2 regions of the Trinickia violacea genome follow, and region 2 is predicted to be linked to the other one. Evidence: riboswitches for the same ligand, from Rfam matches in the RefSeq annotation. Region 2 holds a riboswitch; the other holds the start of a gene.
What was found. Region 2 has a riboswitch for S-adenosylmethionine ahead of FAZ95_RS01220 (DUF3293 domain-containing protein). Riboswitches for the same ligand answer to the same signal wherever they lie in the genome.
Positions count from the first base shown of each region.

Region 1: another riboswitch for S-adenosylmethionine. It lies ahead of FAZ95_RS38530 (hypothetical protein); the one in region 2 lies ahead of FAZ95_RS01220 (DUF3293 domain-containing protein).

Region 1 is NZ_CP040078.1:3,656,081-3,667,629, reverse strand. Features, by position in the region: gene FAZ95_RS38550 (DUF1801 domain-containing protein) at 13-444, shown strand; gene FAZ95_RS38545 (prolyl oligopeptidase family serine peptidase) at 592-2,778, shown strand; gene FAZ95_RS40465 (hypothetical protein) at 2,803-5,367, opposite strand; gene FAZ95_RS38530 (hypothetical protein) at 6,029-6,373, opposite strand; SAM-I-IV-variant riboswitch at 6,418-6,525, opposite strand; gene FAZ95_RS38525 (NAD-binding protein) at 6,703-7,503, shown strand; gene FAZ95_RS38520 (hypothetical protein) at 7,662-7,946, opposite strand; gene FAZ95_RS38515 (AraC family transcriptional regulator) at 8,122-9,159, shown strand; gene FAZ95_RS38510 (MFS transporter) at 9,156-10,469, opposite strand; gene FAZ95_RS38505 ((2Fe-2S)-binding protein) at 10,815-11,276, shown strand; gene FAZ95_RS38500 (xanthine dehydrogenase family protein molybdopterin-binding subunit) at 11,280-11,549, shown strand, end outside.
Region 2 is NZ_CP040077.1:277,114-288,662, forward strand. Features, by position in the region: gene FAZ95_RS01200 (hypothetical protein) at 124-975, opposite strand; partial or broken gene tnpC (IS66 family transposase) at 1,165-2,330, shown strand; gene FAZ95_RS01210 (hypothetical protein) at 2,636-3,010, opposite strand; gene metK (methionine adenosyltransferase) at 3,134-4,282, opposite strand; gene FAZ95_RS01220 (DUF3293 domain-containing protein) at 4,401-4,829, opposite strand; SAM-I-IV-variant riboswitch at 4,858-4,963, opposite strand; gene FAZ95_RS01225 (NUDIX hydrolase) at 5,164-5,817, opposite strand; gene FAZ95_RS01230 (YbjN domain-containing protein) at 5,954-6,460, shown strand; gene FAZ95_RS01235 (ADP-ribosylglycohydrolase family protein) at 6,549-7,457, shown strand; gene FAZ95_RS40835 (T3SS (YopN, CesT) and YbjN peptide-binding chaperone 1) at 7,713-8,357, shown strand; gene FAZ95_RS01240 (metallophosphoesterase) at 8,446-9,378, shown strand; gene FAZ95_RS01245 (SNF2-related protein) at 9,641-11,549, shown strand, end outside.

The sequences.
Region 1 (11,549 bases), on a different replicon from region 2:
CATGGAGACCCTATGAATCCATCGGAACGTATCGACGAGCTGATCGCAGGCATCACGGACTGGCGCGGCAAGACCTTCGCCAGCCTTCGCAAGACCATCCTTGCTGCCGACCCGGCAATCATCGAGGAGTGGAAGTGGATGGGAAGCCCGGTATGGGAGCGCGACGGCATCATCGCAGTCGCCGACGCCCACAAAGGGAAGGTGAAGCTGACCTTTATGTATGGGGCGAGCCTGCCGGATCCTGACAGTCTTTTCAACGCCGGCCTCGAAGGCAATGCGAGGCGAGCCATCGACCTCTTCGAGGGCGACAAGATCAATGAGCGCGCGCTCGAGAATCTCGTGCGTGCCGCCATCGAATACAACCACACCCATCTGAAGAAGAACGCGCCGAAGAAGACCGCGCCTGCGGCCACGCGCGCAAAGAAAGTAGACAAAGCGGACTAGGCGTGACGCTCTAGCCGACGTCCTACCCATCCGCGTCCTGCAGAGTGCAGAATTTTGTCGGTATATAAAGACGCCGACGCTTCGGCCCACAAGGCCGGTCAAGCACGCGCGACATCCGTCTCGCGCATTGTTACTTTGAGAGCCCGAATGAAACCAACAAAGCCTCTACTCGCCGTAACGCTCGCTTCCTCGCTGTTTGCCGTCTCCGGCGCATCATGGTCCGCCGATGGCCCCCCAGTCGCCCCCATCCGTCCGGTCACCGAGACCTACTACGGCACGCCGGTCGTCGACGACTACCGCTACATGGAAAATCTGAAAGACCCGGAAGTCCAGCACTGGATGAAAGGGCAAGCCGACTACACCCGCAAGGTGCTCGACAGCATTCCGGGGCGCGCCGTCATGGCCCAGCGCATCCAGAGTCTGATGGGCAATGACGTGCGGCGCGACAACTTCACGCGTCGCGGCGACCGGCTCTTCTACGACCTGTTCGAGCCCGGTGCCAGCGTGCCGAAGCTCGCGTATCGCGACGGCATCAACGGCGAAGAACAGGTGCTCGTCGATCCGGCGAAGCTGTCTTCGGATAGTGCTCACCACTTCGCGCTCGACTGGTACTCGCCCTCGTGGGACGGCCGCTATGTGGCCTATGGCATTTCCGAAGGCGGCTCGGAGAAGAGCGTGCTGCACGTGATGGATCTGAAGACCGGCAAGGCGCTTGCGGAGTCGATCGACCGCACGAGCGATTGCGTCGTGTCGTGGCGCAACGACAACCAGTCGTTCTTCTACCTGCGCTATCCGAAAGCCGGCCCCGACACGCCGCCCGCGTTGAGCGAGTACAACGCCGCGACGTTCCTGCATGTGCTCGGCCAGCACCCCGAAGGCGACGGCGACGACGCGGTCTTCGGCAAAGGCGTTTCGAAGGATGTCGACGTGCCGGAAGGTCAGGCGACCTATGTGCTGCTGTCGCCGGATTCGCCGTATGCCGTTGCGGTCGCGAACCGCAACATGGACGACAACCCGAACACGTTCTACGTCGCGCCGCTCGACAAGATCCATGGCGCCAAGACGCCGTGGAAGAAGATCGCGACGCCCGAAGACGGCGTGACCGACGCGCAGTTGCGCGGCGACCGTCTTTACGTGCTGACGGAAAAAGGCGCACCGCGCTTTCAGATTCTGTCGGTGCCGCTTAAGCATCCGGATCTCGGGCTTGCCGATACGATCGTGCCGCAGGGCGCGAACGTGATCGACGCGTTCGAGCTCGCAAGCGACGCCATCTATGTCGCCGAACGTGCCGGCGCGAGCTTCCAGCTTCAGCGCGTGTCGTTCGACGGCAAGGAGAGCAAGTCGATCGGTCTTCCGTTTGACGGCACCCTCCGCGGCCTGGCTACCGATGCGCATGCGCCCGGCGTCATGTTCGGGCTTCAAGGCTGGGTCAAGGCGCCTCGCGAGATCGCATATCAGCCGGGCGCGGCTGCCGCCGCCGACACCGGTCTCGTTCCGCCTTCGAAGACGGAATCCGACGCCTACGAAGCGCACGACGAGTTCGCCACGAGCTACGACGGCACGCGTGTTCCCGTGTCGATCATCGCGAAGAAGGGCGTGACGCGCGACGGCACGCACCCGACGATCGTGCTGGGCTACGGCAGCTATGGCCTGTCGCTGGACCCGGCGTACCGGCCCGAGTGGCAAGCGTGGCTCGAGCAAGGCGGCATCATCGCGGTCTCGCACATGCGCGGCGGCGGGGAATACGGCGATGCGTGGCATCGCGCGGGACAGAAGCTCACGAAGATCAACACGATGCTCGACTTCATCGCTTCCGCGCGCCACATGATCGGGCAGCGCTACACGCAGTCGAAGTATCTGGCGGCCAATGGCCGAAGCGCGGGCGGTATCGTGATGGGGGGTGCGCTGACGATCGATCCGGGGCTGTTCCGCGTCGTGCTCGACGACGTCGGGGTGTCGGATGCGTTGCGCTTCGAGACGGAACCGAACGGCCCGCCGAATGTGCCCGAGATGGGTTCGACTTCAACCGAATCCGGCTTTCACGGCCTGTATGCGATGAGCGCCTATGCGCACATCCATGACGGCACGCCTTATCCTGCGGTGCTGTTTACGACGGGAGCCAACGATCCGCGGGTGTCGCCGTGGCACATGATGAAGATGGCCGCTCGCGTGCAAGAGGCCACGAGCAGCGGCCGTCCGGTGCTGTTGCGCGTCGACTACGACGCCGGTCACGGCATGGGGTCGAGCACGGCGCAACGTGCGAATCAGCTGGCCGACTCGTGGTCGTTCGCGTTGTGGCAGATGGGGGTGGCAGGGTTTCAGCCGCGGCCGTGATGGCCGCGGCGTTTCCCTCAACCGTTATTGCCCGGTGTAGCCGACCGGCACGGTGACGTTGGCCTTGATCACGCTCGGGTTCGAAGACACGACGTAGATCGGGGCCTCGGTCAGCGTCAGGTTCACCACGCCGTTCGTGTAAGGCACGGTGCTCGCGTTGCCCATCATGTCGAGCACCGTCACGTTGCCGCTCGCGCCGCTCGCATCGACGGTCAGCGAGTAGTTCGTGCTGTACGTCTGGCTATAGCTGCCCGCCGACGTCGGCCACTGCGCGTTGTTGTGCGTCCACAAGGCGGTGATGACCGTGTTGCCCGAGAGCTGCTGGAACGCATAGCCATACACCATCGACGGCAAGCCGTTCAGGCGGCCGAGCGTTTGCGTGCCGTCGACAATGCGCGTCATCGCGGCGAACGCCATCGCTTCCGGCTTCGGGCTCAGGTTCGTTGCGCCGTAGTTGCCTTGCGCATCGACGATGTCGAAGAACGAACCGTAGCCGACTTCACCCGGGTAGTCCGGACCGTAGAAGAAGTACGTCACCTGCGCACCTTCGCCGAGGACAATCAGATTCGCACGCGCGGCAACGGCGGCCTGTGCGTAGAGCTGGTTGGCCGACGGGGAGTTCGGGCCGTAGTTCACGTTCGAGTCGTAGCTGATGCCGAGCTCGGTCGACCAGAGCTTCATGTTCGGCTTGATCGTCTGCATCTCCGAGCGCAGCTGCTGCATCTGCTTGTCGAGCGCGTTGGCGACGTTCGCCGGGTTCGGGTCCGTGTCGTACAGCTCGGGCGGATGTGCCGGGTACGTGCCGGCGTTGTAGTAGCCGTGCGTCGTGACGCCGTCGATGTAGTTGCCCAAGCCCAGTGCGGCGTAGGTTTGCAGATAGCCGCTCGAGCACTGCGTCTGGCAGTTGGCCGGGAACGGGTTGGTCGGGCCCATGACGACAGCGTTCGGGTCAGTCGAGTGCAAGCCGGCGTAGACCGCCGCATACATCGCGACGAAGTTCGCTTGCGAATCCACCCACTGCGGCTCCCACGTCACCTGGTAGTAGTTCTTCGACTGGGTCGGGAAGTAAGCCTTGCGGTCCGCTTCCGTATCCGTGCCGACGCGCGCCATGTAGCTCTGGTAGTAGCTCAGATTCGTCGGCGCGTTGGTGTCGTCCTGGTAGGCGCCGGTGGGGCTGGCCCACCCCGGAATGCCGTCGAGGCGCACGAGACGCATGACCTTGCCGCTCGTGTACTGCGAGTTGAGGCTCGAGAGCGACGGCGTCCACGTGTTCGGGCCGTTCGGCTCCATGGTGGAGAGCTCGCGGTCGTCGATCGTTTGCGAAATGTTGAGGTCAGCCAGGGCAGCGGCATTGCTGTTGAAGCCCTGCATGCCGAAGCGGTGCTGATCCTGGTGCGCGTACGTGACGGCCGGGATGGCGCTCGAGACGTTGGGAATGATGCCGAACGTGCTGATGCCCGACGGACGCGTGCCGGCTTCCGGCAAGGTGCCGCCCGCGTTGGCGAGCGTCGCCGTCACGGCGAAGTAGCCGCCGAGCGAGGACTTGCACGAGAGCGTGTTCGTCTGCGCGCCGCTCGCGACCGGGAACGTGCCGCTGCCCTTGATGTTGCCGAGGGCATCCTGAACGGACCAGGTGACGGTATCGGACGACGGCGCGTTGGTGACGAACTGCATCGGGAACGTGGCGCCCGCAGCGAACAGACGCGTGCCGTCCGAGCTCGGCGTATCGGCGGTGATCACGCCGTTGGTGCTGCCGCCGGAGGCCGTGGTGGGCGCGGCGCAGCTGATGGCGCCGCTCGACGACGTGCTCGTGGAGCTGCCCGTAGTCGACGACGAGCCGGTGCCCGTGCTCGTACCGCTGCCGGAGGTCGAACCCGTAGTCGTGCCGGTGCTTGAGCCCGTCTTCGAGCCGGAAGTCGAGCCGGAAGTCGAGCCGGAAGTCGAGCCGGAGGTCGAGCCGGAGGTCGAGCCGGTGCTGGTGCCCGACGTCGAACCGGAGCCCGTGGAGGCGGTGCTGCTCGACGACGGAATCCAGCAGCTCTTGGTCGTGCCGTAGGCGGGATCGCCGCCGAACGCCGCGTTCGTGCAGGCCACGCCGTTCGTGAAGCTCTTGGTCACGTTGTTGGCCGTCGTGCTGGCGCCGAACAGAACGTTCACCGTTCCCGTGAACGAGCAGTAGCCGTTTTCAGACGCGCATTTGGTCCACGAGGTCGTCGCCGGCGTGGAGGTGCCGGTGCTCGTGCTTGTGCTCGTGCCGGAGGTCGAGCTGGAGCTCGACCCGCTCGACGTGCCGCTGGCGTACCAGCAGCTCTTTTGATAGCCGTAGGCCGGGTCCGTTTGGGAAACGACGCCGTTCGTGCAGCTCACGCCGTTCGTGAACGGTCCGTTGACGTCATACGACGTGCTGGTGCCGAAGACGACTTTTGCGCTGCCGCTGAACGAACAGAACTGGTTCTCTTGCGCGCAAAGCGTATAGGTGACCCCGCTGACGACCAGCGTGCTTTGAGCGTGGGCGCTGGTGGTCCAGAGCGCCGCGAGGCTCAAAATCAACCCGAACAGAAGTTCGGTAAAACGGACTTTAGTATTCATTCGCCAAATTGAATTGGCGGATAGACGAAGATGGATGGCTTCTCGATTCGACACGACGTGACCCTTTTTGCGTGGTTGAGTCTGAGGATTTAGGCACGTCGCATGCTAATGGAAATCTAATTCTCAACAAAGGAAATTAATCCTCAAAAAATCGCGTGACGCGAATGAGGATCGGTGTTATTGACCGGGTCGCTCCGGAAATAAATGCTTTAATGGAGCCCGAATAACGGGCCAATATCCCTGAAGGCCGCGATATTTAGCAGACATTTGCCTGCCCTAAACGAGGCTAATCCGCGTCAAAATTGGCTTGGAGATTGCGACCCTCTTTAAAAATACCGTTTCGAAATACTATCCAATTCCGCCATTAGTATTGATTTGCCAATTCGGCAATGATAATTGGCGTGATTATCCTAATTGGATTTCGACGATTTTTAAAAAAGGTGCGGGAGTATAGCAGGTAGGATTTGCGCGGCTTGATTTTTGCGGCGTGTTTTGAATTCGACCCGAATATCATTATTATTTCATTTTGAAAGATTTCTAGTTTGCCAATTGATTCAAAATCATAACATCGGCCGACAAAATGCTTTCACTCGGTGCGCTCACATTGCGCAAGCACACCGAGCGAGCGGGCGAATCAATAACTCGCCCTCATCGAGTCCACTCAAGCGGCGCCGTTTAAGCCGGGCCTACGCACAAAGCAATGCTCTACACGGATGCGCAATACGCCATCGAGAATCAAGAGCTGCTCGCGCAGCGCCTTGGCCCGCCGCTCGCCGATCCCGTCCAGAACGATCTTCTGATCCAGGACGTCACCGCTTCGCAGCACCACGAAATCGCTGACGGACGCTTCCTGCTCGCTGAGATACGCTTTGACGCGTGCGACGACGTCCCGGCTTGCAACGGAGACGAGATGGATGATGTGGGTCAGCTGAAAACCCGGCAGACATTGCGACCAGTTCTCGACTGGGTCCGCTGCCGCGGGTTGTGAGGAGGTGGCTTGACGCATAGAAGCTCCGGAAAGTGATGGTGTTCGAACCGGTGCTAGCTATGCCGCTCCCGCTTCGTTGCCGACAATCGGCCGCATCGCCCTAGCTAGGGCTTCCACCTTGCCCGGGAAGGCAGGTTGGCGTCGGACTCGTCCGACTCTGGATGCAGAACGCATCATAACAAATAAATGCTATCGGCTCAGCCGAGCGGCCGTTCCATGGGCATGGCGCTCATGACAAGCCCATCGGCGGTGTGCAATGATGCCTCGTCAGGCCGCGCTGCCGTTGTTGCGACGCACCCGAAGCCTTGGGTTCGCTCTTGTTCCTGGTTCGACCGTACGAGGAGCCAATGTGGATCTTTCGCGTTAACGAGCCGCGCCTTGGCGCCATCCGGGTGCGCGCGTGGACGCACCGCGCGCGCCGCACTGTCGGCTTGCTGTTCTTGATACTGGGCGGCGCGACCGTTGGGCTTGTCCTGCTCGATCAATCGAATGCGTCGTTCGGGACCAAACTCTTCTCGGCCCTGTGGAACGGCGCGAATCTCATCACGACGCTCGGCGCTTTTTCTGAACTCGACGAGCCTCAGAAGCTGTTCATGCTGCTCGCGATGTTCGCCACGATGGTGGTCGGCGGGTACGCAGTGTCGAGGCTCACGGGCATGCTGTCCGGCGACGACGTGATGTTCTACAAGGAGAACAGGATGATGGAACGCAGGCTCGCGGAGCTCTCCAACCATGTCGTGGTCGTCGGCTTCCACTCGCTCGGCGCGCTGGTCGCCGAGCGTCTGCGCGAAGCGGGCGAGACGGTGCTCGTGGTCGTCGGCGATCAGGCTCAGGCGGACAGGGCCGCGGATCGCGGACACATGGTCGTGCTCGGATTGCCCGGAGTGTTCGACGACGTGCTCAGGCAGGCGCGGCTGGACAGCGCCAAGTCGCTTGTCGTGACGACCCCCGACTCCAACAATAATCTCGCCGTCACCCTGCTCTCGCACACGCTCAACGGCTCGCTCGCGATCTCGGTGCCGGGGGAGAACGGGTTGCGAAAGACCTTGCTGGAAAGCGCCGGCGCAACCAACGTGGTGATCATGGACGAGCTCGTCGCGGATGCGCTGGTCGGCAAGCTCGCGGCGCGCGCCGACGCCGCGAAATGAAGCCTGTTCCGCTCGTCCGCTCAATCGAGCGAATAGAAAAAAGGCCGAAGATTGCGTGAATCTTCGGCCCATAAGTTGTGGTTTTTTTAACTAGCCGGCCCATCTTCGCATGCGCGGCGCCGCGCGCAATTCAAGCCGTGCCATTTCTACCGCTTCTCTCAGGCTGCTGTGCCCTCGCGTGCTTTGATCAGCGCGTGTCGCTCGAGCAGGTCGAGCATCGTGATCACGCGGCATCGCTGAGTGGTCACGAGATCGTGGGTTTTGACGAGCGCTCGAATGCGCTTTTCCCAGTAATCGGCATCGAACCGGTTCGCCGCGGTGGCGGCGTCGGTGCGCGTGACGATTTGGACCATGCGCTCGAAGTGGTCGAGCTGGGTGTCCGCCAGCTTCGCCGGCAGCAGTTCCCCGGTCTTGGCCGTGGGTTGGTCGCTGGTGACAGTCATAGGAGCCCCCGCATCCCGTGTAAAGGCTTCTAGAGCCTTAACCCCGCCCACAATATCGTAGTTTTCTTGCTACGCTTGACCGTGCGTCTCACTTCTCGACGCCGGCAGCCTTACCATTTGGGTTGCCGCTGCCGCCAGCGGCGGCACCGTATTTCTTCCCTCGTCGAAAGGCACCATGACCGAGCGTTCGATGCCGAACGGAACCACGCGCGACGCCGCACTTCGTGACGGCGTCGTGACGCACACTTTCAGCACCCGCGCGCTCACCGCTACCGAACAATTGCTGGCTTGGCGCGCTCGCGTGGGGCACGTGGTGGACGTGCCGCCATCGAAGCAGCAGCTCTCCGAGGGGTTCAACGGACACATCGACTTTTATGGCGTCGGCGGACTGACTTTTACCGATTGCAGCACCGACGCGATGGTCCTGGAGCGCTCGGTCGCGCGCGTTTCCACCGATGCGAATCGGAATATCGCCTTCCATATGTTCCTGGAAGGGGGAGTCGGCAGCGTCACGGGCATGCACAAGAAGCGGAGTGCCGCCGACCCGCAGCACGGCATCGTCGCGCTGGACTTGAACCAGCCGTTCAAGGTCGAACGGGGCGCATGCCGTGTGTTGACGCTGTTCGTGCCGAGGCAGGTCGTGGCAGAGGGGTTGCCGGACGTCGATTCGATTCATGGCCGGGTCGTCCCGCAGGAGTCGCCGCTTGCGCGTCTGATTCTCGATCACGCGGCCGGGATCGTCAGCGGCATTTCCAAGCTTGACTCCGGCGGCGCAGCCGACGCATTGAACACCGGCGCCGATCTTCTGATCGCCGCGTTCCGGCACGACACGAGCTTGAAGGGCGCTGACCGCGCATCGCTTCAAGCCGCGATCATTGGGCAAGTTAGGCGCTACGTTGAGGCCAGTTTGCACCGGGGCGATCTGACGCCGGCGAGCGTCGTCGATGCGCTGCAGTTGAAACGCTCGACGATCTATCGCTGGTTCGAGCACGAGGGCGGACTCGGCGCGTATATCCGCAATTGCAGGCTAAGGGCGGCTGCGGACGAACTGGTGCGTTACCCGCATCTGCCCGTGACGGAAATCGCTTACGGGCTCGGCTTTAACAGCACATCGGATTTTTCCCGTGCGTTTCGCCGCGCCTTCGAGATGAGCCCGCAGGAAATGCGCGCACGTGCGCTGGTGCTTCAGCACGGCGCGGTAGCGGGGGCTTAGTCGGACTCCGGCGCGCGCGGAGGATGAGAGCCCATCGATCCGCGGGACTCGGGAAAGCGATGCAAGCCAACGAGCGTGATGACGGTCGCCGCCATCAGATACCACGCGGGAATCATCGGGTTGCGCGTCAGCTCGATGAGCCATGTCACGAGGAACGGCGAGAATCCGCCGAAGATCACCACGCCGAGCGCGTAGATCACGGCGACGCCGGCCGCACGCTGATGCTTCGGAAGCGCTTCGAGCATCATCGTTGAGCTCGGGCCGGCGTTGTTCACCGCTACCGCCACATAGGCCGTGATGATGACGAGCGCGGCGATGTCGCTGACGCCGTGGGTCAGCGCCCAGAACATGGGGTAGGCGGCGGCCAGCGAGGCCACAAGCGCCACGTATTGCAGCGTCTTGCGGCTCGCGTGCCGGTCGGCGGCACGGCCGAAGAGCGGCGTTACCAGCAGGATCACGAGACCCGACAGGCACGCGGTCAGCATGCTGAACGCGGCAGGCCGGTGCAACGTGCGCACCAGATAGGCCGGCATGTAGAACACGGTCAGATAGATGCTCACCGATGACGCGGCCATGTTCAGGATGCCGTAGACGAGCGTGCGCGGATGCTCAGCCAGCAAGCGCGCGGGCGAGGGTCCGCGCGGCTGCCGGTCCTGGCTCGGCGCCGGCATGCGGCGCCGCAGGTACCAGCCGACCGGGCCGATCAGGCCGCCCAGCACGAACGGAATGCGCCATCCCCACGCTTCTATCGCCGCAGGCGAGAGCAGCGCGGCGGTCAATGCACCCACTAGCGCCGCCGCGAACGCTGCCGCGCCTTGGCTCGCACCGCGCCAGCTCACCATGAAACAGCGGCGCTCGTAGGGCACAGACTCCATCAACGTCGCCGACGCCGGCCCGATCTCGCCCCCCGCCGCGAGCCCTTGCATCAATCGCGCGGCGACCATGAGCACGGTGGCCGCGGCGCCGATCGACGCAGCCGTCGGCAGGCACGCGATGGTCCACGTGCCGATCGTCATCAATAGCAAGGAAACGGTCATGCCGGCTTTGCGGCCGCGCGTGTCGGCGATATGGCCGATCAGGACCGCGCCGAGCGGCCGCATCACGAAGCCCGCGCCGAAGGTGGCGAGCGAGAGCAGAACGGATGACGCGGGGCTGCTCGATGGAAAGTACAGCTTGCCGATCAGGAGCGCGGAGAAACTGTAGACGGTGAAGTCGTAGGCGACAAAGCCGTTGCCGATCACGATCGCAACGATGAAGCGCGTGAAATCGGCTCGGGGCGGAACGGCTAACTTGTCGGCTACGTTGTGCATGAGTGAGGGGGCACTGAATAGAACCTTTCGTCTCCATCTTTACGGACGGCGAACGGAAATCTTGATGCCGCGTTGCTGCAAAACGCACCGCTCATTCATGGGGCAGGCGCTCAACAGGATTGGGCAAGAAATTCAGAGAATCGAACAAACACAATCTTGCGCGATCGCTGCACACTCCAGCAGTTCGTCTCCGGCCTGGCCCGGGCGCGGCATGCCGCGCCGGAAAGCCGTTGACGCCCCCCACGTGATCGCCTCCGCTTGCGGCCCGCCGATCGATGAGACTCAGCACCGGTCGACCCTGCGCCTTGCAAACGAGCGCATCGAGAACACTCCACGGAGCCGTCGATGTCCATCTCCTTCACTCTCAACGGCAAGCCCACCACGCTGGATGCCGATCCCAACATGCCCTTGCTGTGGGCGATCCGCGAAGTCGCGGGGCTGCACGGCACGAAGTTCGGCTGCGGCATGGCGCAATGCGGCGCGTGCACGGTCCATCTCGAAGGGCAGGCCACGCGCTCGTGCGTGCTGCCGCTCGCGGCCGTCGCCGGCCGGCACGTGACCACGATCGAAGGCTTGGAGAGCAAGCCCGCGAAGGCCGTGCAGGCGGCGTGGGTCAAGCTCCAGGTGCCGCAATGCGGCTACTGCCAATCCGGGCAGATCATGTCGGCCTCGGCGCTCCTGGAACAAAACCACGCGCCCACCGATGCCGACATCGACGCCGCGATGAGCGGCAACATCTGCCGCTGCGCGACCTACACGCGCATTCGCGCGGCCATCCACAGCGCCGCCGACTCGATCAAGGGATAAGCCATGACGACCGATACGACCGATATCGTTGATGACGTCGCGCGCCCGGCGCGGCGCACGTTTCTGAAGGGCGCGGGCACGGTGGCTGCCGTGGCGCTCACCATCGGCTTCGAATGGGCCGGCCCGGCGCGGCGCGCGTTCGCGGCGGCTCCGGCCCATTCGGGCGGCACCTTCGCGCCCAACGCGTTCCTGCGCATCGGCGCCGACGACAGCGTGACCGTGATTGCGAAGCACGTCGAATTGGGCCAGGGCGCTTACACGGGCATCGCCACG
Region 2 (11,549 bases):
GCGTGCGTCGTGGCTGGAGCCGCAGTCCTACAAAAGCGGCAAGATCCACGTAGATCAGTGCATTGGCAAGCGGGGCAACCGACGAAGGCGAGCCCCACCAGTCGAGCGCTCTTGAACATGTTGCTAGAGCAGCGACTCCAAGTCCTTAAAGCTGGCAAGCACCGAAGCGGCCAACGCGCGTTGATCAAGCTCGCGAGGTCTGCCATCAGAAGGCGCGCTGACGGGGACAACGGAGAACCGATATTGCCAGATTGGTAGCCTCGAATTAATCAGCTGCTGCTTGTCGCGATAGTTCATCTGTCGAGATAGTTGAAGCGCTTCGTCACTCATGCCCAGCATCGACGCCGCAGTCAGGTCGTTCGAATCGCGTAAGGAGTCCATTGCTTCGACGACTGCCTTGTTGGCCAAGCGAATCTTCTCCGCAGGAATCGCTCCGACTTTGAAGACGAAGTCATCGAAGTCCGCCATTGAACCTTGCGCAGGAGGCCTACGATTAGCGCGGGGTAGCAGGCCGCCCAGCGTGAACCGCACATTCCGGAAATGTTCGTAGGTCTTAGGGGATACCTGAGCGAGCTGATCGACGTGGGTTTGGAGTTCGTCCAGCATCGACATGAGTTCCTTCATCTGCTCGATTCGAACACTCAGTTGTACTTGCCCGACGTTAAGTTTGTCTTCGATGCTGTGAAGGTCGGCCTCGGCGGCGTCTCTTTGTTCTGTCATGCGCCGTAGCGACGTCTCACACTCGCTTAACAAGCGCGCATTCCGGTCCGCCCTTGCAGTTTCTTCGGCTATCTTGCGCGTTGCTTCCTTTGATTCCACCTCGAGGCCGGAAAGGCTGGCATTGGCGGCGAGGAGCTGGGCCGTGATTTCGTCGACTTCCTTCTGTAGCGACGTGGGCGATTTGGTGGCCCCGTGAGCGGCTATGTTCGTTTCTGCCGGGGGGGTGCCTGGTGCCTGGTGACGCTTTGTTTCCACTGGCTTTGTTGTAGTTCCTTTCCTAGGGCTTGACATTCGACCTCCGATGGACCGGGATATTTTGTACGCCGGGCTAGGTCGCCAAAACTCGCGTTCTGGTGTTCCCAAGTCGGCTCCTATATCTCTGGTTGTCGGCCTTGAGTCGAGGAAATTTAGTGTGTCAAAGCAAATTCTCGCTGGCTTGAATAGATGTCCGAGCAACTCGCCCGGATCGCGGCGATATTCAAGGTGATTCGCACGATCCGGCGCAAGATAGTTTGTCCGTGCGGCAACCACTTCTCGCAACCGCCCATGCCCGGCCTGCCGATCACGCGCGGCATCGCCCATCCAAGCCTGCTGGCCGACATCCTCGTCTCGAAGTACGCTGACCACGCCCCGCTGTATCGGCAGTCGCAGATTGCCGCGCGCGATGGCGTCAAGCTCGACGCGGCCAGTATGGGACGCTGGGGCGGCCAGTGTGAGGCCCTTTGCGAAGCGCTGACCGAGGCGCTGCGCCGCTACACCATGGCACCGTCGAAGGTGCACGCAGACGACACGCCGATCCCGGTGCTCGCGCCGGGCAACAAGAAGACGAAGACTGGGCGACTCTGGGTGTACGTGCGCGACGACCGCCGGTCGGGCTCGGCGGAACCGGCCGCGGTGTGGTTTGCCTACTCGCACGATCGCAAAGGCATCCATCCCCAGACCCATCTGGCCGGATTCGAGGGCATCCTGCAGGCCGACGCCTACGACGGCTTCAACGAGCTGTACGAGAGCGGCAAGGTCCGTGAGGTCGGACGCAGGGATCATGCCAGGCGGTACGTCTGCGACGCTCACGCCCGCATGCCTACAGAAGCGACCCGACAGGTGCTCGAACTGATCGGAGAACTTTACGGCATCGAGGCTGGCATCCGTGGCAAACCAGTTGCTGAGCGGCTGCGCGTGCGGCAAGAGAAAAGCGCGGCGCTGCTCGTGACCATCAAGACGTGGATGACGGACAGACTCGCAACGCTGTCAAAGAAATCCGAACTGGCCAAAGCGATCCGTTACTCGCTCAACTAGCGGGACGCGCTCGCGCTGTACTGCGAAGAAGGCCGTGCCGAGATTAACAAGGCCCTAGCCTAAAACGCGCTGCGCTGTGTGAGTCTGGGGCGAACTTCCTGTTCGCCGGCTCCGATAGCGGGGGCGAACGGGCTGCCGCGATGTACGGTCTGATCGGAACGTGCAAACTCAACGGGATCAACCCGCACGCCTACCTCGAATACGTCTTGACCCATATCGCTGATCATCCCATCAACCGCATCGACGAACTGTTGCCCTGGAACGTTGCCGGGAAGCTGTCCCGACAGTCCGGCCCACCAACGTCTGCTGCCTGACAGCTAGCCAGTGAGAGTCCGGTAGGCCGCTTCCCGATCATGCCTCACGCGGGCGTCGCGTTGCGGATGGCCGTCGCGAGGTGCATATGTTGCTGCTGAGATGTGCCGCGCCTATCAAGCGGCAGGTCGAGCGCGACCTGCCTTACTCGCAGATCTTCACGCGAACTTGCTCGTCGCGAAAGCGTGCATTCTTCGAGGGGCTTGACGTCAGGGCTTCGCCGAGGCGGCCCGATGGTACCGGCGCACGCCTGAACCGGGACAGGCGGTTGTCCAATACAACGTGGGCCGTCGCTATCGGATAGGGGCTATATTGGCGCGGAGAGTCGTTCAAGCGCTTTCATCGTTCGCTCTGGCGACTCGGCGTAGTAAAGCTGGAAATTTGATGACATTCCAGGTCCGTCTTCAAAGGTCCAATACCTCACGGCGTCCGCAAGTTCATCGACTTCCGAGAGAAGTTGGTCAAATCTATCCGAACCGTCGCAGCTGGGGTTCCCGCCGTTCTGTTCGGCTGCGCTCAGCAGACGGGCGTTGAAAGCGTCAAAGAGGACCCCGCTCTCGACCGTTCTAAATGTCACTTCCACGTTCAGCAGAAGGTGGGGGCAGCTTCCAAGCTCGTCACAGTACGGACAAACCGGCGGCTCCTCGCTGTAGATATTGACTTCGTCATAATCGTTATCCATTTTTCGATCCTGTGGTGTGTGTAAGCGAAAGCTGGAAGGTCGACGACGGTTCGGACACTTTGGTATATAGCCTATAGCCTTCATGAAACTGAAGCGATCGGCGCTTCCCCACACGCCGCCATGTCAGGTCACCGATTCCCACGGTAGTCTCAGATCGTCGCGTCCAAAATGCCCGTATGCGGCCGTTGGATAGTAGATTGGCCGCAACAGGTCGAGCGTGTCGATGATCCCTTGCGGACGAAGGTCGAATTCGCGCGCGAGTTGGACGGCGATATCCCGTCGCGTATCCGTGGCGGTTCCGTAAGTCTCCACGACGAAGCTCACGGGCTCGGCGACGCCGATTGCATAGGCCAGTTGAACCAGCGCCCGTCTGGCCCAGCCACGCGCCACGACTTGGCGCGCGAGGAAGCGGGCCATGTAGGCGGCCGACCGATCCACCTTCGACGGATCCTTGCCCGAGAAAGCGCCACCACCATGGGGCGCCGCGCCGCCATAGGTGTCGACAATGATCTTGCGGCCGGTCAGTCCAGCATCGCCTTTGGGGCCACCGGTCACGAAGCGTCCTGTCGGGTTAATTAACGTGCGCAAAGACTTCGAGCGTAACGCTTCGGGAATCACCGGATTGATGACGTGCTTTTGCACGGCGTGCCGCAAATCTTCGAGATCGATGCCGTCATCGTGCTGGGTCGACAGGACGACGGCCTCGATGGCCACTGGGCGCCCGTCTACATAGCGGAGCGTGACCTGAGACTTCGCGTCGGGCTGGAGCCAAGGAAGTGCTGCGGTCTTTCTAAGCTCCGCCTGCCGACGGACGAGCCGATGCGCGTACACGATCGGCGCGGGCATCAACTCAGGCGTTTCGTCAGTCGCGTAGCCGAACATCAGTCCTTGATCGCCCGCTCCCAGTACGCCATCAGCGCGGTCGACGCCCTGACTGATATCCTGCGATTGGCCGTTGAAGCGGATCTGGATCTCGCACCGGTCCGGCGAAATGCCCGTCTCGGCATCGCGGTACCCGGTTTCGCGCAGCACGTCGCGGACCAGGGATGCGGCAGACTCGCGCACGGCGTGAAAATCGTCGATCCGCTTCGTTTTAAATTCACCTGCGACGATCACGCACTGGTCGGCAAGCAGCGTCTCGCAGGCCACCCGTGCGTAAGGGTCTTTGGAGAGGAATGCATCGAGGATGCGGTCGGAAATCCGGTCGGCGAGCTTGTCAGGATGTCCCTCGGAAACGGATTCTGAAGAAAAAAGCCCGTTTTGAATTGTCATCAGCAACTCCTGTTTAGCCGCGTTCGACAAATGTCGGGGGCGGCAATCTGGAACAAATCCCCCCGGTCCTTTCCCACATGGGCGGCAGACCAGCCGTACGTCATGCATTGAGCGCGGGTCAGCGCAAGAGAATCAGCTGAGGCACGGCATCGGCTCCGCACCAGATGATCGCGTTCTGCCCGTGTCTTGAGCCCAAGGTCTTCGCGACGTCGACATTCGCGCCCAGCACAAGGAAGCTCGCTTCGGCAGGCCAGTCATTTGAGGGATGTTTGCCGACACCCTCGATGAACGTAAGGCCTTGTCCTTCCAGGTCGCGTGCCAGCTCCTCGTGCCGAGCGGCATTGGCCTCTGGGTCTAGGCTCTGGCTGAACGGATTGCAGGCAGTGACAAACGCGCTCGCCGTGACTCGACGGGCTTCATGAAGGACGGCGAGGGTGGCGTTGAACTGGCCGACGAGCAACGTCGTCGGCGTGTCGCCTCTCACGTGGTAGTGGGTTTCCAGGTAAGCCTGGATAGTGTTGCGTGGGATGTCTGAGTCTGGAAACAAAAAACCCTCCGATAAAGGAGGGTCGACGCGTTGCCCGCTTGGTTGCTCCCGTAGGAGCCACATCCGCTTTCGCGATCCACCTTGCCCGGGAAGGCAGGTTGGCTTGGGCGTCGACCCAATTCAGAATGCGCCGCAATTTAAGCACGTCGCCTCGAAACATGTCAATCATCATTCGCGTTGGCGAAAATTCGTCGCTACGGATGCCTCGCGAGAGCGGTCAGACTTGGTGCGGGGAGCGCTACCAGGCTGCCTGCGGCTCAGCGACCATGGCCGTTGAATCGAGCAAGCGCGTCGGATGTCATGCACTTTGACGCGGCGCGAGGGCGGCACAGGATCAAAAGCGAAATCCATCGTCTGCGCGATACAACTGCGCTGGCCGCTGGGCACCGCGCAAAAACTCACCCTCAAGCTCGATCAGACCGGGCTCGTCTTTTAGGCGCCTTCGGAAGGCGCTCTTATCGAGCGGCCGACCGAGGATGACTTCACACGTTCGCTGCAAGTCGGTGAGCGTGAAGCGCGCAGGCAACAGGTGTAGCGGTAGTGCGGCGCGCTGCACCTTGTCACGCAATCTCGCGTGCGCCGTTGCCAACAGGTTAGCGTGGTCGAATCCGAGCGGGACCGCAGGTGTGAAGGCTTCGACCCATTTGATTTCTTCGGTCTTCTCGCCCGCCACTGCGGGAACTTGATCGCGCGGCAATAGCGCGTAATAGAGCACGCTTAGCGACCATCCCCGAGGATCTCGCTTGGCGCCGCTGAACGTCGCGACTTGCTCCAGAAAAGGCACATCGACGTGGGTTTTCCCTGAAAGCACCCGTCGAGCCGTGTCATCAAGGCTGCAGTCCTTTCCCGGATCGAGCACGCCGCCGGGCAGGGCCCACGTGCCTTGCTCGGGTTCGTTCGCGCGCTTGACGAGCAGCACTCGCAAGCTGTGGTCTTCGATCGTAAATAGCGCGACGTCAGCCGTCACGAGAGGGAACAGTTTTTTCATCGACTCTTAGTTGCAATTTGCCACTATCATGACTACACTAGTAAGTAGTGTACTGCAACTAAGTTACGCGGCGACATGGATGGCGCGAGCGGCTGGTACTCACGGACTGCGACACGACGTTTGACGGGGAGATAGCATGCAAAAAATCTGGACGGAAAAAGACATCACACTTGAAACCCTCGCGGCTCACATCGAGGATTCCGGCGTGTCGTGCAAGCTGGAGCAAGCGAGGATCGCGCTGCATACGGCGGCCGGAATCGGATATCTCGTCGTGCTCGACGAGGACAGGAAATTCGTTCGATTCATTACCTATCTACCGGTGGCAAAGGACGCATTCGAAGAGCAAAAGCGTGAATTCGAGCACCGCTTGAACGCGGAAGTCTTCATGGCGTCGTTCTGGCTAGACGATGACAATGACTTGGTGGTGGACTACCCCATGACGTATGTTCACGGCCTCATCGCAGGCCAGTTCATGGTCAACTTGCATCGGTTCGCGTCGATGCTCGAGTACGTCACGGGTTCAAAGAATGAGGACGGCCTCATTACTCTTGACCAAAAAAACGAGCAGCAGGAGCAAGTAAATGACGGCGAGCCGACCGACTCCTGTCGCCTGACAAGCCACGCTGCGAGGCTGCTGAATTGATGGCTTTTCCGCGCGCGATCACGCTACCGTGATCGACGCGTATGACGCATCTGGCGATAACTGACCAATATGGCAGAACGGGGTGGAAATGAACAAAGTGGATCGCTTTCGTGGGTGTCTTCTCGGTTTGGCGTGCGGGGACGCCGTTGGAACAACGGTTGAGTTTCGGCCGCGGGGGACATTCAAGCCCGTCGTCGATATGACGGGCGGTGGCCCGTTCAATCTGAAGCCCGGGGAGTGGACCGACGACACCTCCATGGCGCTTTGCATGGCTTCCAGTCTTGTTGAACTCGACAGATTCGATGCGCGGGACATGATGGAGCGCTTTTGTCGATGGATGGACGAGGGATATCTAAGTAGCAATGGTTCGTGCTTTGACGTCGGTGGCACAGTCGACGACGCCCTATGGCGATTTAAGGAAACGGGCGAGCCGTTCAGCGGATCGACGGACCGCTTTGCCGCGGGAAATGGTTGCCTCATGCGATTGGCGCCAATACCCATGTTCTTTCACCACGACCTCGAGCAGGTCATCGAGAGGTCCGGGCAAAGCTCGCGTCTGACACACGGCGCACGGGAGTGCGTGGAAGCGACCCGGCTTTTTGGCGCGATGCTCTTTCGGGCACTAAGCGGCGAAACGAAAGAGGCGATTATGGCTACGAGCGGCTTGCCAGTCGGGGATTGTGAAAGCGTGAGAGCGATCGCTGCCGGAAGCTATCGCAGCAAGACCGAAAATGGAATTCGGGGCTCGGGATACGTCATCGATAGCCTTGAAGCGGCGCTCTGGTGTTTTGCCAATACCTTTACGTTCGAGGAGGCGATCCTGCGCGCAACCAACCTCGGTGACGATGCGGACACAACTGCCGCGATCTGCGGGCAGCTCGCCGGCGCTCACTATGGCATGGCGGAAATTCCTCAACAGTGGCTAGACACATTGGTGATGAGAGACGAGATCCGCGGGTTAGCCGACAAGCTCGCTCGTCCAAAAGACGTGCAATGAATCGGCTACAAGTTGGAACTCGATTTCGATCGCCATTGCATACGGTCGCGTGACGTTTTGAAGCGACTTATCGGCCTACGCGCCGTCCCGAAAGGCATGAGAAATGAAGCACGATAGTGCTGAAAACCTTGCCCGACGGGCCGCTGGACGTCGTTGGACATATCCACCCCGAGTCCGAGTGGTATTGCAATGGGGCCGCACGTTAGTGGCGTTCATTTTCAACCGTTAGCGACCCAGAGTGCCATGTAACACAATGTGGAGCGCTGCACGGTTACCGCGCTGAGGCAGGCGACCAGCACCGAGGACCTCGAATTCGACGAAGATCGGGATGTCGCGATCGGCTGTCGCAGCGCCGTAGTGTTTGTCCGACTGATCGGGGATCAACAGCACGTTCGCCTAGATTCGCGGATCCTTAGTGACGTCGCAGACGATCCGAGGATTTTTTCTCGACTGGATGATATCAATGCCAATGAGGCGCTAGTTCGCCTCATTTTCCGAAATCAGACGATCTATGGTCTCGCTGAGATATCCTCTGCGCCGTTTGTGCCTGCGCATGTCGTTCAGCTACTTCATCATTTTTGTACGGTAGCAGACAGTATGGGCGCGTTGCTGCAGGGAGAGTTCGGTGGTCGAACGGCGTTAGCTGAATCCGCAAACAGTTTAACAAAACATTACGTTCATTCCGAGAACGGAACTTTAGCCTCACCCGCAAAGGGTCTCCATGACCTGTGGGACAGGCGACTGACGCCTTGTAGTTGCCCGATGACAACTGGAAGCAGCTCCCGGACCGGCGCGAGCCCAAGGCTTGACCTATCGTGGCTGAAACACCTGTCGCTCATCCTGCGGCTTGAGCGGTCGCTCCTGGGTCAAGGGCGGTGTGCGGCGGCAGTGGCAGGTTAGGGTAAATGTGGAGGCGAACCTCCACCCACGTTTGCTAGGTTGGTCTGTGGTGATTCCAAACGTACGACAATGACAATACGGGGGGCGTGTGAACTACGACATCATCGGGGATATCCACGGCCAAGTCGGCAAACTCCGAACATTGCTGGAGAAACTTGGCTACCGCGAGCGCAATCGCACTTGGTGGCAGGCTGGCCGCCAAGCGATCTTTGTCGGTGACTTCATCGACCGCGGACCGCACCAAGTTGAAACGCTCAAGTTGGTTCGTCGCATGATCGACGCAGGGAATGCACTGGCGGTGATGGGAAACCACGAATTCAACGCCATTGCCTGGTCTCTGTCAGATCCTTCCGTCCCGGGTGATTTCCTGCGCACGCACCAAGGCGCGCAGGGAGCGAAGAACCTCCACCAGCATAAAGCCTTCCTCGAGGAAGTGAAATCAAGGCCTCGGTTGCACAGACATTTCATTGACTGGTTTCTGACACTTCCCCTTTGGCTCGATTTGCCTGGGCTGCGCGTGGTACACGCATGTTGGCATCACGGCTATATGGCCGAAGTCGCGCCGCGCCTCAAGCCGGGCCAAACGCTTGATGAGTCGCTGATGGTCGCTGCAAGCCGGGAGTGTTCGATGGAGTTTCGTACGATCGAGGGGCTCACCAAGGGACTCGAGATCGATCTACCCGACGGCCACGTGTTTTTCGACAAAGACGGGATCGAGCGCTCGCGAGTGCGCTTGTGCTGGTGGGATACGAATGCAGCGACATACAAAGCGGCGGCCATGATCGATGCCGAGACGCGCGCGCAGTTGCCCGAGATGCCCATTCCGCGGGGATCGATTCCCGGCTACACGGCCGACAAGCCGGTGTTTTTTGGTCACTATTGGCTGACTGGCACGCCGAAGCTTCAGTCGTCCAAGGTCGCCTGCGTCGATTACAGTGCTGGCAAGGGCGGGCCGCTCGTCGGGTACCGCTGGGACGGGGAGGCCGAATTGGACGCAGGCCATTTTGTATGCTCCAACTAGTGGAGAGCTTGATGTCGTCAGAAATCAAAGCCGAGTTCGAATGGGCAAGCCAGGGGATGCGAAGGCGCAATTTGCACTGCCACAAGCGCACCAAACGGGTGACCGGACCGACCAGTTTCGCCTAAGCGCTGCGCTGTTGCGCACGGCTTGTTCGGTCAATATTCCCTCGGCTCGTCTGCGGTTTCTCGCAAGAGGCCGAGCTGAATTGCTCTAGCAGTTACTTTTTAACCGGAATTCTCTAAAAGACGCGGTGACTTCTGGCATGGAAAATTCAGCCGAATTAACTACTTCGGGATGCAATCTGACCACTTGGGCACCTGGAACGGACGTCCGGCGTATCGATAATCCCGGCAAGATCGGAGCGACCACCGGGCAAATTCGCAACCGGGGAAGCGTGCACTATCACGGGGTGCGTTGGCAGGACGGCTCTCTCGATTACGTTGCTGAAGACCAACTCGAAGAAGTGTGCGTCATCGCTTCGAAGGACCGATTCGAGCTGATCGAAACAGGTCGCTATGGGCGTTCGGAGGATTTGCGCCGCAGTTTGACGCACGTGCACCTTTCTGGTCGCCTGGCAAATCTCGTGTATTCGATGGGCGTGACCAATACCGATTTTTATCCCCACCAGTACAAGCCGCTGTTGACGCTGCTTGAATCTCCGGCAGATGGCTTGTTGATCGCGGACGAGGTTGGTCTTGGCAAGACGATTGAGGCAGGAATCATCTGGACGGAACTTCGCGCGCGCGAAGACATGCGCCGCCTACTGATCGTTTGTCCGGCAGTGCTTCGCGAAAAATGGCGTGACGAATTGAAGCTTCGATTCGGCATCGACGCGACCATCGTTGATGCGAGGACTTTAGCAGATGAGCTAGCGCATGCTTCCGGCACCGGAGCTGCCAAAGCCTGGATAGCAAGTTATCAGGCGCTCCGGCCGCCGAAAAGCTGGCGACCTGGCACTGAGTCCCTCGCCAGAAAAGCTTCTGGAAGACAGATTCTCGCAAATTTGCTTGATGAGCATGGGGAGGAAGAGCCACTGGTGGATCTCGTGGTCTTTGATGAAGCGCATTACATGCGCAACCCAGAGAGCGCGGTACACCACTTAGGGGAAATGTTGCAGAAAGTTTCACATCAGCGGGTGCTCCTGTCGGCGACGCCGATCAATCTGCATAACGATGATCTGTTCCACCTGCTACAGTTGTGTGACCCGGATCACTTTCAATATCCTTCGAGCTTTCAGGAACTGCTAGCGGCCAATCAGCCATTGGTCGGGGCACGCGACGCGGCACTCAACCCCGCTTCAAGCGCGTCGACAATCATTGAGTACATCCGGCAGGCAGCCGACAGTGACTTACTGCGTAATTCGCGACAGTTAGCAACCCTATTAGAGAACCCACCTACCGACGAGCTACTGACTAAGTCCGATTATCGCGCTGAACTTGCCGCTAGCTTCGAGCGAGTCAATCTTCTCGGGCATGTACTTACGCGTACACGCAAGCGTGACGTTCAATTAGAGCGCCCGCTGCGCAAAGTCTACCCAGAAAAGGTGCCCATGACGCCGGCCGAGGACGCCTTTTACAAGTACGTGACAGAGGTAACTCGCGACTATGCATGGCGACGCGGCATTTCTGATGGATTCCTGCTGGCGACACCGCAACGGCAATTTTGCAGCTGTCCGGCAGCCTTTGCCCGTGCCTGGCTTGGTGGCGACAATTCCTTGGTAGAGGACTTGGCGGACCAAGCCGCAGAGGAGTATGAAGAGACGGACGAGGAAAAGGAGCTAGAGGACATCAGCCTCTCCCTCAAAGAGTTCCTATTGGCTCAACGGCCGCGCGATTTGGACGTGGAAGCCTTAGAGCGTACGGATTCCAAGCTACGGCGTCTTGTCGCGGTGCTGAAAAGCTACTTCGCCAAGAACCCGCGTGAGAAGGTGATTCTCTTTACGTCGTTCCGAGTGACTGCGCGGTACCTAAGTGAGCGCCTGTCTTCGCTTGGCATGCCGAGCAGGTTGCTGTGGGGGAATATGGCGGAATCAAAGCAGGACATAATCAACGAATTCCGCGAGCGTTCGGACCTCCGCATTCTAGTTGCGACCGAGGTGGCTTCCGAGGGTGTTGACCTGCAGTTCTGCCGCTTACTGGTCAATTATGATCTGCCGTGGAATCCCATGCGTG